2 regions of the Streptomyces sp. NPDC024555 genome follow, and region 1 is predicted to be linked to the other one. Evidence: riboswitches for the same ligand, from Rfam matches in the RefSeq annotation. Region 1 holds a riboswitch; the other holds the start of a gene.
What was found. Region 1 has a riboswitch for cyclic di-AMP ahead of ACZ4FH_RS17995 (C40 family peptidase). Riboswitches for the same ligand answer to the same signal wherever they lie in the genome.
Positions count from the first base shown of each region.

Region 2: another riboswitch for cyclic di-AMP. It lies ahead of ACZ4FH_RS15515 (transglycosylase family protein); the one in region 1 lies ahead of ACZ4FH_RS17995 (C40 family peptidase).

Region 1 covers NZ_JBVHKV010000009.1:256,007-260,065, forward strand. Annotated here, with positions in the region: gene pcrA (DNA helicase PcrA) at 1-1,157, opposite strand, end outside; cyclic di-AMP (ydaO/yuaA leader) riboswitch at 1,416-1,582, shown strand; gene ACZ4FH_RS17995 (C40 family peptidase) at 1,590-2,756, shown strand; gene ACZ4FH_RS18000 (hypothetical protein) at 2,825-3,178, opposite strand; gene ACZ4FH_RS18005 (C40 family peptidase) at 3,533-4,059, shown strand, end outside.
Region 2 covers NZ_JBVHKV010000008.1:96,506-100,564, reverse strand. Annotated here, with positions in the region: gene ACZ4FH_RS15525 (cytochrome P450 family protein) at 1-651, shown strand, start outside; gene ACZ4FH_RS15520 (transglycosylase family protein) at 765-1,745, shown strand; cyclic di-AMP (ydaO/yuaA leader) riboswitch at 2,047-2,216, shown strand; gene ACZ4FH_RS15515 (transglycosylase family protein) at 2,221-2,964, shown strand; gene eno (phosphopyruvate hydratase) at 3,252-4,059, shown strand, end outside.

The DNA.
Region 1 (4,059 bases):
GTGATCCGGGCGCCGGAGCCGGCCTTGGTCCAGAGGTTCTTGGGGCGGCGGCTCTCGTTGCGCTCGATGACCGCGTTGGCCGCGGAGAGGATCGTCTGCGTGGAGCGGTAGTTCTGCTCCAGCAGGATGGTGGTCGCGTCCGGGTAGTCCTCCTCGAACTGGAGGATGTTGCGGATGGTGGCGCCGCGGAAGGCGTAGATCGACTGGTCCGCGTCACCCACGACGCACAGCTCGCCGGGGGCGTCGTCGGGGCCCGTGGGGCCGACCAGCTCCCGTACGAGGGTGTACTGCGCGTGGTTGGTGTCCTGGTACTCGTCGACGAGGATGTGGCGGAAGCGGCGGCGGTAGTGCTCGGCGACGTCGGGGAACGCCTGGAGCAGGTGGACCGTCGTCATGATGATGTCGTCGAAGTCCAGCGCGTTGGCCTCGCGCAGCCGGGCCTGGTACAGCGTGTAGGCCTGGGCGAGGGTCTTCTCGAAGCCGTCGGCGGCCTGGCCGGCGAAGGTCTCCTCGTCGATCAGCTCGTTCTTCAGGTTCGAGACCTTCGCCGTGAACGACTTCGGCGGGAAGCGCTTGGGGTCGAGGTCGAGATCGCGGCAGACCAGGGCCATCAGGCGCTTGGAGTCGGCGGCGTCGTAGATCGAGAACGAGGACGTGAAGCCGAGCTTCTTCGACTCGCGGCGCAGGATGCGGACGCAGGCGCTGTGGAAGGTCATGACCCACATGGCGTTGGCCCGGGGCCCGACGAGCTGTTCGACGCGCTCCTTCATCTCGCCCGCGGCCTTGTTGGTGAAGGTGATCGCGAGGATCTGGCCCGGGTGCACCCCGCGCTCGGCCAGCAGGTGGGCGATGCGGTGGGTCAGCACCCGGGTCTTGCCGGAGCCGGCCCCGGCGACGATGAGCAGCGGGGACCCGGAGTGCACCACGGCGGCGCGCTGCTCGGTGTTCAGCCCGTCGAGCAGTGCGGCGGCGTCGATGACGGGGCGGTGGGCGCCGTCCCGGTAGAACGCCTCGCGGGGCGGCGGGGGCCCGTCGTACACGCCCGCGAAAAGGTCCTCCGGCACCTCTTCGGGCGCGGAGTCCTCGGGGGGCGGCGGGGGCCCTTCCTCCGGTTGCTGGAGGCCGGCCAGGAAGCTGTCGTCAAAGAGGCTGCTCATCGCTGTACGAGTCTAGGCGGGCGCACTGACAGGCGGGACCGGAGTGATGAACGGCGCACGTCTCACCGGACACTCAGGGCGATCGCGGGACCGCGCCTCGTAAGGGAAACGCCGGTCGGAGCCGTCCCCGGCACCCCGATCCGGCAAGGTCACAAAAACGTATCGGGCATATCGAACACCAACCTTCACAGGGACACCATGAGTTGGCTAGCGTGCTCCGTCGGGCGGCCCGTACCCCCAGAGGCGATCCACGCCGAGCGGGCGGCCACGCCGAATCCGGGCTGCGCGCACGAGGCGCCCGGAACCGGGGACCCATACGAAGCACCGGGGTGAATCGGTCCGCAACCCCCACCTGGACCGTAGGGCAGCCTTCCGTTCCGCCCGAACCCGACAGCTAACCCGGTAGGCGGTCCACGGAAGGAGATGCAGACCTTGGCGTCGCATCGCAAACCGCGCACCCGGGTGCGCACCACCGGCCCCGCCGTCGGGATCACGACCGCCGCTCTCGCGTCCGTGACCCTGCTGTCGTCGCAGAGCGCGCTGGCCGCGCCGGCCCCCAAGCCGAGCATCGAGGACGTCCAGAAGAAGGTCGACGACCTCTACCGGCAGGCGGGGACCGCGACCCAGCAGTACAACCAGGCGAAGGAGTCGACCGCCGCCCAGAAGTCCAAGGTGGACACGCTCCTGGACGACGTCGCCAAGCGGACCGAGAAGCTCAACGAGGCCCGCAGGACGCTCGGCACCTATGCCGCCGCCCAGTACCGGGGCGGCGCCCTCGCGCCGACCGCCACGTTCTTCCTGGCCGACGACCCGCAGTCGTTCTTCGACCAGAACCACCTCATGGACCGGATGACCGAGCGCCAGACCAAGGCGGTCTCGGACTTCCGTACGCAGCAGGCGAAGGCGTCCAAGCAGCGGGCCGAGGCCGTGAAGAGCCTGGAGACGCTCACCGAGTCGCAGGCGACGCTGCGGACCAGCAAGCAGGCCGTCCAGACGAAGCTGACCGAGGCCCGGACGCTGCTGTCGAAGCTGACCGCCGAGGAGAAGGCGCGGCTGGCCGAGCTGGAGCGGAAGAAGGAGGCCGAGGCCAAGCGCAAGGCCGCGGAGCTGGCGAAGAAGCAGGCCGCCGCGAAGGCCGAGGCCGACCGCAAGGCCGAGGAGGCCGCCGAGGCCGCCGAGCAGAGCGGCGGCACGGACACGGGCAGCGGCACCGGAACCGGTACCGGCACGGGCTCGGACAGCAGTGCCACGACGAAGGCCGAGAAGGTCATGGCGTTCGCCGAGGCCCAGATGGGCAAGCCGTACGTGTGGGGGGCGACCGGCCCCGCCTCGTACGACTGCTCGGGGCTGACCCAGGCCGCCTGGAAGGCCGCCGGGGTCGACATCCCGCGGACCACCTGGGACCAGGTGAACATCGGCACCCGGGTCGCCACGGCGGATCTGCGCCCCGGTGACTTGGTCTTCTTCTACGACGACATCAGCCACGTCGGCATCTACAAGGGCGACGGCATGATGATCCACGCGCCGAAGCCCGGGGCGAACGTGCGCGAGGAGTCGATCTACTACATGCCGATCTACGGAAGCGTGCGCCCGGCCTGACCGGGAATCCCGGCGAGAACGGGAAAGGGGCCGGCCCGGGAACGGGCCGGCCCCTCTCGCGTCGCGCCTCAGGTCCAGAGCGTGGCGATGAAGATGTTGACGACGGTCAGTCCGCCGACGGCGGCGAAGAGGCCCTTGTCGACCTTCTCCTCGTCGCGCTTGACGTACACGATCCCGAGGATGACGACCAGGATCAGCAGCTTGATGCCGATCTTCACGTTGTTCACCGGATGGTCGTCGGCCTGGTCGAGCCCGACGAGGGCGATCCCGGTGACGAGCATGGTCAGCGCACCGTGCAGCATCGCCGGGACGAACCGCGCCGTGCCGGCCCCCATGGCCTTCATCTGGGTGAGGAATCCGCCCAGCAGGGAGGCGATGCCGATGATGTGCAGGGCGACGAAGACATCGATGAGTACGCGCATGGCTCCGCAGCCTAGCCGCGCCCATACCAGCACCCGGCAGCCAGGTGGGCCTTCCTGACCGTTTGACCGGAGGCTGCGCGAATTGCCTGACTCTGGTGCGGTTTTTCCGGTCACCAAAGGACAACGCAACGCCAAATTCAGACAATAGCGGTCATTACAACTCCTGCCCGTGCCTCGGGTTTAGCGTCCCGTCCAGGTGACCCCCCACCACCGGCCCCCGTGCGGGGCGGTGCGCCGGCGGTCGCCCCGCCGGGTCCCGCGGCGGGCCGCACCCCCTGTGCGCGGTCCCCCGCGGGAGCGGCGGGCCCGCCGGTAGGCCCCGGCGGGCAGTCGCAAGGAAGGACGCCCGCCCTCGTGGCAGCGCACCGCAAGACCAAGCAGCGCCCGTACACCGGCACTGCTGCCCGCACCGCCGCGACGCTGGCCCTCGCCGGGGCCGCGACGGCCGCCGCGTTGCCGGGACCGGCGCACGCCGATCCCGCCCCCACCGCCGCCCAGGTCAAGGCCCGGGTCGACCGGCTCTACCGGGAGGCGGAGGCCGCCACCGAGCAGTACAACGGCGCCAAGGAGAAGGCCGCCGCCACCGCCCGCTCCGTGGACGCCCTGCGCGACGAGGCCGCCCGCCGGACCGAGCGGCTCAACACCGCGCGGCAGGCCCTCGGCGCCTACGCCGCCGCGCAGTACCGTTCCTCCGGCATCGACCCCGCCCTGCAGCTGGCCCTCTCCTCCGACCCGGACCAGTACCTCCGCCGCGCCGCGTACGTCGAGCGGGCGGGCGAACGCCGCGCCACCGAGCTGCGCACCGTGCGGCGCCAGGTCGCCGACGTCGCCCAGGTCCGCGCCGAGGCCGCCGGGCAGCTGCGCGAGCTGGCCGCCCGCCG
Region 2 (4,059 bases), on a different contig from region 1:
CACCGCAAGCGCGAGGACCCGGGCGACGACCTGATCTCGGGGCTCATCCGGGCGAGCGACCACGGCGAGCACCTGACGGAGAACGAGGCCGCCGCGATGGCCTTCATCCTGTTGTTCGCGGGGTTCGAGACGACCGTGAACCTGATCGGGAACGGGGTCCACACCCTGCTCGGCCATCCGGAGCAGCGCGCCCGGCTCCAGCGTTCGCTGGCCGCGGGGGAGACGGAGCTGCTGGCGACCGGGGTCGAGGAACTGCTGCGGTACGACGGGCCGGTGGAGCTGGCGACCTGGCGGTACGCCACCGAGGCGCTGACCATCGGCGGGCAGCGGGTGTCCGAGGGCGATCCGGTGCTCGTGGTGCTGGCCGCCGCCGACCGGGACCCGGCGCGCTTCGAGGGGCCGGACACACTGGACCTCGCGCGGCGTGACAACCCGCACCTGGGGTACGGGCACGGCATCCACTACTGCCTCGGGGCGCCGCTCGCCCGGCTGGAGGGCCAGACGGCCCTCGCCACGCTGCTGAAACGCCTTCCGGACCTCCGGCTTGCCGGGAAATCAGCCGATTTGCGCTGGCGCGGCGGGCTGATCATGCGCGGACTGCGCACGCTTCCGGTCGAGTTCGGTCCGGAAGCGGGCACAGGCGGAAGGTGACTTTCTGTCAACTCTGTGATGTCGGCGTGATCTGCGCTGCATCGACTTGTGACATCCGTTCGAGTCCCGCTAGGTTCACCGTTCGACCCACCCGTCACACGGAAGGCATCCCCATGGGCTCCGCGAACGGCAGGCACCGTCGTCCCCGACAGGCTCCCGCCATCGTCGTCGCCGCAGGCGTGACCGGCTCGGCCATCGCCATCCCGCTGCTCGGCGCCGCGGGCGCCCACGCGGCGGACGCCTCCACCTGGGACCGGGTGGCCGAGTGCGAGAGCGGCGGCATGTGGAGTGCCGACCTCGGCAACGGCTCCTACGGCGGCCTCCAGTTCTCCCCGGAGCTCTGGAAGGCGTACGGCGGCGAGTCCTACGCCGAGCGCGCCGACCTCGCCAGCCGCTCGCAGCAGATCGCCGTCGCCGAGAAGGTGCTGGCCGACCGGGGCCCGAAGGCGTGGCCCAGCTGTGCGGTCATCTCCGGGCTCGCCACGGACACCGGCCTGCCGGGGGTGGACCCGGGCGGCGTCCCGGCCGACCAGCCCTCCGCCGACCCGTCCGGCAGCGCGAGCACCGACCCCTCGGCGGAGACCGGGACCCAGGACGACGCCTCCGCGGACGACCGGGGCGGCACGGACGACCAGGGCGCGGACGCCTCGCGCGGCAAGCACGCCAAGCCGGACGCCTCGGCCTCCCCGTCTGCGTCGCCGTCGGCCGGTACGGGGGACGCGCGGGACGACGCGGGGGCGGACGCCTCCGGCGCGGCGCGGGGCGACGGGGAGCAGGCCGGGAGCAGCGGGCAGGGCGGCAGGCACCGCGGCGCGCCCGCGCCCGAGGAGACCCGGCAGACCGGCCGCGACGGGGACCGCGACGCGGGGCGGCACACCTCGCGCGGCACGGCGGGTGCCCGCGACGCCGGGGTCGCGGCGGCCGACGGCACGTACACCGTCCGGACCGGCGACAACCTCTGGGCGATCGCGCAGGAGCACGAGCTGCCCGGCGGCTGGACGGCGCTCTACGAGACCAACAAGGACGAGATCGGCTCCGACCCGGACCTGATCCTTCCTGGCCAGAGCCTCGACCTCGGTGCGCCGGCCGAGTGACTCCGGCCCGGTCCACCGGCTGAAAAAGCCCCGGATTCCGGGGTAGTTCAGAGGCCTATGTCCCACTTTCGACCAAGTGAGACATAGGTCTCTTTGCGTGAACTGGCGTGTTGTGTCCGGGAGGTCCCGTCGCATCCGTTCCGACCTGCGCAAATGTAGGTTTGTCAGATGCAAGTAAGGGATGTTTTTCCGGTATGTCCGTCTTTGAATGTCGGGGTTGGGTGTGTTTACGGTCTGAACCGCTCGCACCGCGGGCCCCGTCGACCGTCACGCCGAATCCTGCCGTCGGTCGGAGGGAACAGACGCGAAAGCGCCGTAGGCAGGAGCGGGGGACCCAGGTAGGCGCCGGAGCCGGACGTCGCAGGACGCCGGGACCGGCTTGGGGTGAAGTCGCACGCTAGGACGTGCGACCGGGCAACTCACTAGGCCCGAACCCGACAGCTCACCTCGCAGGCGTCGGTGAGGAGAACTCTCGATGCTGCTCAACCGCAAGGCCAACAAGCACCGCCGCCCCTCCAAGGCCGTCCGGATCGCCACGCTCGCCGGTGTCGCCGGTGCCGCCGTCGCCGTCCCGCTGATGGGCGCGACCGGTGCCTCCGCCGCCTCGGTGGCCACCTGGGACGCCGTCGCCCAGTGCGAGTCCGGTGGCAACTGGTCCATCAACACCGGCAACGGCTACTACGGCGGCCTGCAGTTCTCCCAGTCCAGCTGGGCCGCCGCCGGCGGTACCCAGTACGCGCCCCGTGCCGACCTGGCCACCAAGGCCCAGCAGATCGCCACCGCCGAGAAGCTCCTCGCCCTCCAGGGTCCGGGCGCCTGGGCCTGCGCCGGCGCCGGCAACCTGACCAACGACGGTGTCGACCCGGGCGTCGACACCGGCTCCTCCGCCGCCAAGACCGAGCAGGCCCCCAAGCAGGAGGCCGCGCCCCAGAAGCAGGCCGAGCGCACCGAGGCCCCGGCCACCAACCGCTCGGACCGCTCCTCCGCCCCGGCGAAGAGCGAGCCGAAGAAGGCCGCCAAGACCGTCACCACCCCGACCGGCCAGAAGGTCGCCAAGGGCGACGGCGAGTACAAGGTCGTCACCGGCGACTCGCTGAGCGCCATCGCCGCCGAGCACGGTGTCGAGGGCGGCTGGCAGGCCCTGTTCGAGCTGAACAAGGACATCGTCAAGGACGCCGACCTGATCTACCCGGGCCAGCAGCTCCACCTGACCAAGTAGTCGCGATCCCTCCTCGTCGCTGACTCCGGACGCCCCGGCCCGGCGCGCACCCTCCCCCCGTGCGTGCCGGGCCGGGGTCCGCTCGTTCGGGCCGGGGAGCGTTCAACTGTTGTCGTTACCAGTCAGTAAATTTCTTCCGTTTCCTCCCGCGATGCATGCCCTTGGGTCCTTTTTCGTCCCAGGGGTCGGGCGGTCGGCCGATGCAGGCCGCCGGGCCGGTTAGGCTCTTGTCGCAAGGCCCACGTGGCCCCGCACCCCAAGCGTCATATCCCAGAAGGAGATGCCTCGTGCCGTCCATCGACGTCGTCGTAGCCCGGGAAATCCTCGACTCCCGCGGAAACCCCACGGTCGAGGTCGAGGTCGGCCTCGACGACGGCAGCACCGGCCGTGCTGCCGTTCCGTCCGGCGCCTCCACCGGTGCCTTCGAGGCCATCGAGCTTCGCGACGGAGACCCCAACCGCTACCAGGGCAAGGGCGTCGAGAAGGCCGTCCTCGCCGTCATCGAGCAGATCGGCCCGGAGCTGGTCGGCTACGACGCCACCGAGCAGCGCCTGATCGACCAGGCGATGTTCGACCTGGACGCCACCGAGAACAAGGGCTCGCTGGGCGCCAACGCCATCCTCGGCGTCTCGCTCGCCGTGGCCCACGCCGCCTCCGAGGCCTCGGACCTGCCGCTCTTCCGCTACCTCGGCGGCCCGAACGCGCACCTGCTGCCCGTTCCGATGATGAACATCCTCAACGGCGGTTCGCACGCGGACTCCAACGTGGACATCCAGGAGTTCATGATCGCCCCGATCGGCGCGGAGTCCTTCTCCGAGGCCCTGCGCTGGGGTGCCGAGGTCTACCACACCCTGAAGAAGGTCCTGAAGACCAAGGGCCTGTCCACCGGTCTCGGCGACGAGGGCGGCTTCGCGCCGAACCTGGAGTCGAACCGCGCCGCCCTGGACCTCATCGTCGAGGCCATCAAGGAGGCCGGCTACGCCCCGGGCAAGGACATCGCGCTCGCGCTCGACGTCGCCGCCTCGGAGTTCTACAAGGACGGCACGTACGAGTTCGAGGGCAAGTCCCGCTCGGCCGCCGAGATGACCGAGTACT